2 regions of the Streptomyces yaizuensis genome follow, and region 2 is predicted to be linked to the other one. Evidence: riboswitches for the same ligand, from Rfam matches in the RefSeq annotation. Region 2 holds a riboswitch; the other holds the start of a gene.

Region 1 (2,383 bases), on a different contig from region 2:
CGGGTGCGCACCTTCCGCACGGACGACCCGGAGCTGGCACGGTCCGATCCGCTGCCGCTGGTGGAGACGGCGGCGGAGACGGAGACGGAGACAGGGCCGGAGACAGGCCCGGCGGGTACGGCGGGCCCCGGCGAGGACTCCCCGGACGAGCAGGCGGACGCGGAGACTCCAATGGCGGACGCGGCGGACCTGGCGGGCGCTCAGTCGCCGCCTGCCGCCGGCGCGGTGCCGGGGTCCCCGCCCGCCAGCCGGCCGAAGGAGCGGTCCTCCGGCGGCGACGGGTCCGGTGCCGACAGATCGAGCCCGTAGTGGTGGTACAGCTGGAGCTCCTGCTCGGGGGAGAGATGGCGGCCCACGCCGAAGTCGGGCGCGTCCTTGATCAGGGCACGGTCGTACGGCACGCTCAGCGTCTCGCCCACCAGGGTGCTGGGCGCCAGCGGGACGAAGGCGTCCCGGCTGAAGAGCCCGGTGCGTACGGCCGCCCATTCGGGGGCGCCGGTGGCGTCGTCCAGATACACCTCGTCCACCGTCCCGATCCTGGCTCCGTTACGGTCGAACGCCTTGCGGCCGATCAGACTGCGCGGATCGACATCGGTCTGCACGGTCCCTCCAAGAGGTCGCAACTGCTCCTTAAGCCACTCAAGGAATACGAAAGAGCAGTTTGAGAGTGTCGGCCACTTGAGCGATGGGCAAAGAGTGCGCTGGTAGGCTGAGAAATGGCTGTCGACCCCACGCGGGAGAGTCCGCCGGCGGACATCGCCGACGGCGCCGAAGGAGCAACTCCTCCCCGGAATCTCTCAGGCACCTGTACCGCATGGGTGAGGTCACTCTGGAAAGCAGGGCGGGCGTCGGACGGTGGCACCCGCTCTCACCGACGGTGAAAGCCGGGGCGCCGATGTCGCGCGGCCCGGTGAAGCTCTCAGGTTGAGATGACAGAGGGGGAGGCCGTCCGGGGTAACCGTGCCGTGGTGCCCCTCGCAGGTCGTGTCAGACCAGGAGGCCTCCGATCATGACCGCCAACCGTACCCCGCTCTCCCGCCTGGAGCAGGGCATTCCGTTCGAGCAGCGCCACATAGGCCCCGACGCCGAGGCGCAGGCCAAGATGCTGGCGCAGGTCGGATACGGCTCGCTGGACGAGCTGACCGCCGCCGCCGTCCCCGATGTGATCAAGAGCACCGAGGCGCTGGGTCTGCCCGACGCCCGTACCGAGGCCGAGGTCCTGGCTGAGCTGCGCGGCCTCGCCGACCGGAACACCGTGCTGACGCCGATGATCGGCCTCGGCTACTACGGCACCTTCACGCCCCCGGTGATCCTGCGCAACGTCATGGAGAACCCGGCCTGGTACACCGCGTACACGCCGTACCAGCCGGAGATCTCCCAGGGCCGTCTGGAGGCCCTGCTGAACTTCCAGACGATGGTCGCCGAGCTGACCGGACTGCCCACGTCCGGCGCCTCGCTGCTGGACGAGGGGACGGCCGCCGCCGAGGCCATGTCCCTCTCCCGGCGGGTCGGCAAGGTCAAGAACGGTGTCTTCCTGGTCGACGCCGACGTCCTGCCGCAGACCCTCGCGGTGATCGAGACCCGGGCCGAGCCGACCGGCGTCGAGGTCGTCACCGCCGACCTCTCGCAGGGCATCCCCGACAGCGCCGCCGAGCGGGGCGTCTTCGGTGTCCTGCTCCAGTACCCGGGTGCCTCCGGTGCCGTCCGCGACCTGCGGCCGGTCATCGAGCAGGCGCAGGGCCTGGGCGCGGTCGTCACCGTCGCCGCCGACCTGCTGGCGCTGACGCTGCTGACCTCCCCCGGTGAGCTGGGTGCCGACATCGCCGTCGGCACCACCCAGCGCTTCGGTGTCCCGATGGGCTTCGGCGGCCCCCACGCCGGGTACATGGCGGTGCGCGAGAAGTTCGCCCGCAGCCTGCCGGGCCGGCTCGTCGGCGTCTCCGTCGACGCGGACGGGGACAAGGCGTACCGGCTCGCGCTCCAGACCCGTGAGCAGCACATCCGCCGGGAGAAGGCCACCAGCAACATCTGCACCGCGCAGGTGCTGCTGGCCGTGATGGCGGGCATGTACGCCGTCTACCACGGCCCCGACGGGCTGCGGACGATCGCCCGCCGCACCCACCGGTACGCCACCCTGCTCGCCGCCGGGCTCACCGCGGCCGGGGTCGAGGTCGTCCACGGCTCCTGGTTCGACACGCTGACCGTCGAGGTCCCGGGGCGGGCCGCCGAGGTCGTCGCCGCGGCGCGCGCCGGCGGGGTCAACCTGTACCGGGTCGACGACTCGCACGTCTCCCTCTCCTGCGACGAGACCACCACCCGCGACACGCTCCGGGCCGTGTGGGCGGCGTTCGGCGTGGAGGCCGACATCGAGGCGCTGGACGCC
Region 2 (2,383 bases):
CGCGACGACCTGGTACGGCTCGTGGCTGCCCCGGATGTCGACGCCCACGCCCTCGGTACCGGGGGCCGCGTGCGCCTGGTCGACGTAGGCCATGGCGATCGGCTTGCCGAGGGTCGGGGACGGGGCGCCCGAGGTGACCGTGCCGACGACGGTGCCGCCGGTCACCACCTCGTACCCGGAGCGGGGGACGCGCCGGCCCTCGGCGACCAGGCCGACCAGGACCCGCGGCGGGGCGGTCCGCGCCCGCTCGGCGGCCTCGGCCAGCGCCGCACGGCCGACGAAGTCGCCCTCCTTCTCGAACTTGACCACCCGGCCGAGGCCCGCGTCGAACGGGGTCAGGCCGGTGGTCAGCTCGTTCCCGTACAGCGGCATGCCCGCCTCCAGGCGCAGGGTGTCCCGGCAGGACAGCCCGCAGGGCACCAGACCGGCCTCGCGGCCCGCGTCGGTCAGCGCCCGCCACAGCTCCTCGGCGTGCCGGGGCTCGACGAAGAGTTCAAAGCCGTCCTCGCCGGTGTAGCCGGTACGGGCGATCAGCGCCGGCACCCCGGCGACGGTGCCGGGCAGGCCCGCGTAGTACTTCAGCCCGTCCAGGTCGGCGTCCGTGAGCGAGGCCAGGATGGCGGGGGAGGCGGGGCCCTGGATCGCGAGCAGCGCGTAGGCGTCCCGGTCGTCCCGGACCTCCGCGTCGAAACCGGCGGCCCGCTCGGTGAGGGCGTCCAGCACCGTCTGCGCGTTGGAGGCGTTGGCGACGACCATGTACTCGGTCGCGCCGAGGCGGTAGACGATCAGGTCGTCCAGGATCCCGCCGTCCTCCTGGCAGATCATGGTGTAGCGGGCGCGGCCGACCGCCACCGAGCCGATGTTCCCGACCAGGGCGTAGTCCAGGACGGCCGCCGCCTGCGGGCCGTGCACGGTGATCTCGCCCATGTGCGAGAGATCGAAGAGACCGGCCCGGGTGCGGACCGCGACGTGCTCGTCGCGCTCGCTGCCGTACCGCAGCGGCATGTCCCAGCCCGCGAAGTCGGTCATGGTCGCGCCCAGCGAACGATGCAGGGCGTCCAGTGCGGTCTGACGAGGGGCATTGCTCATGAATCGGACTCCCAGGACAAAGCGGGCGAGGACGATCCTCCCCATCTGTCATCGGAACCTGAGAGGTTCGTCACGACCGTACGTACGTACACACGTACCCCGGGGTCGCGACTTGCACCTTGGGTGGAGCCGCGCACGGCGGCCCGCTTTTCAGATCTGCCTCGTCGCACGCGGTACGGGGCCTGAGAGATTCAAGGGAGGAACTTGCTCCTTCGGCGCCCGGCACACCAGTACCGGGACTCTCCCGCGCGGATTCAAACGGCCGATATGCAGTTGGCGGGCACATCATTGCACGCATCCGGCCCGTATGGGGGTGCGCGCCCGCGCCCGGAATCGGCAGGGGCGTGATCCGGCGCACAGCGGGGCCCGCCGTACGCGCCGGACGCGGTTCCAGGGCAAATCGGTTGCGCCCCATTACCATTTCTTTACGCTTCTTGGGCAAGTGTGTGGTGAGCCGACAAGGCCGTGTCTCCACAGGACACGGTCTGGGGGGAGGGTGTGATGACGTCGCAGCACTCCAGCGCGTACGCCACGACCAGGGGGAGCACCGCGCGGGCGGTGGCGGCCGGTGTGCGCAGGATCCGCGCGGCGGGCGCCGACCCGGCAGCGGCCCCGGCAGCGGCCGGCCGTCTCCCACGCGACCTGCGCGGGCGCGCCCGGCACCCCCGCAGCCTGGTCTTCGCCGCCGGTGATCTGGTGGTCCTCTCCGGGCTGCCCGGCAGCGGCAAGTCCACCCTGATCCGCCGGGCCGCCCCCGGCCGGGGCGTCGACTCCCAGGACACCCGGGACCGCTGGGACGCCCGCGCGCCCGCCTTCCTGCCGTACGCGCTCTACCGCCCGCTCGTCCGCCTCGCCCACTACGCCGGGCTGCGGCGGGCCCTCCGCTCCGGCGAGAGCGTCGTCGTGCACGACTGCGGCACCCAGGCATGGGTACGGCGCTGGCTCGCCCGCGAGGCCCGGCGCCGGGGCACCGCGCTCCATCTGGTCCTCCTCGACGTCCCGCCGGAGCTGGCCCGGCGGGGCCAGCGCGAGCGCGGCCGGGGCGTCTCCGGATACGCCTTCGCCCGCCACCGCAGAGGGGTCGGCCGGCTGATCACCCAGGTCGAGACCGGACGGCCGCCCCAGGGCTGCGCCTCGGCCGTGCTCCTGGACCGCGACGCCGCCACCGCCCTCACCCTCCTCGGCTTCGAGCACGACTTCGAGCCCGGCCGTCCCGCCCACTAGGGTCGGGGGGTCACGCCGAGGGGACGACCGGCACGGCCGGGGGAGAGGGCAGCACCATGACCATTCCGGA

Evidence for each region. A riboswitch is a leader RNA that binds a small molecule or an ion and turns the genes downstream of it on or off. The one in region 2 is predicted to bind glycine.
Region 1: another riboswitch for glycine. It lies ahead of gcvP (aminomethyl-transferring glycine dehydrogenase); the one in region 2 lies ahead of gcvT (glycine cleavage system aminomethyltransferase GcvT).

The regions. Positions count from the first base shown of each region.
Region 1 covers NZ_BSBI01000005.1:483,240-485,622, reverse strand. The annotation lists gene SYYSPA8_RS15770 (DNA polymerase IV) at 1-309, shown strand, start outside; gene SYYSPA8_RS15765 (PRC-barrel domain-containing protein) at 201-602, opposite strand; glycine riboswitch at 725-823, shown strand; gene gcvP (aminomethyl-transferring glycine dehydrogenase) at 1,010-2,383, shown strand, end outside.
Region 2 covers NZ_BSBI01000003.1:620,292-622,674, forward strand. The annotation lists gene gcvT (glycine cleavage system aminomethyltransferase GcvT) at 1-1,089, opposite strand, end outside; glycine riboswitch at 1,251-1,346, opposite strand; gene SYYSPA8_RS10940 (AAA family ATPase) at 1,591-2,313, shown strand; gene SYYSPA8_RS10945 (enhanced serine sensitivity protein SseB) at 2,370-2,383, shown strand, end outside.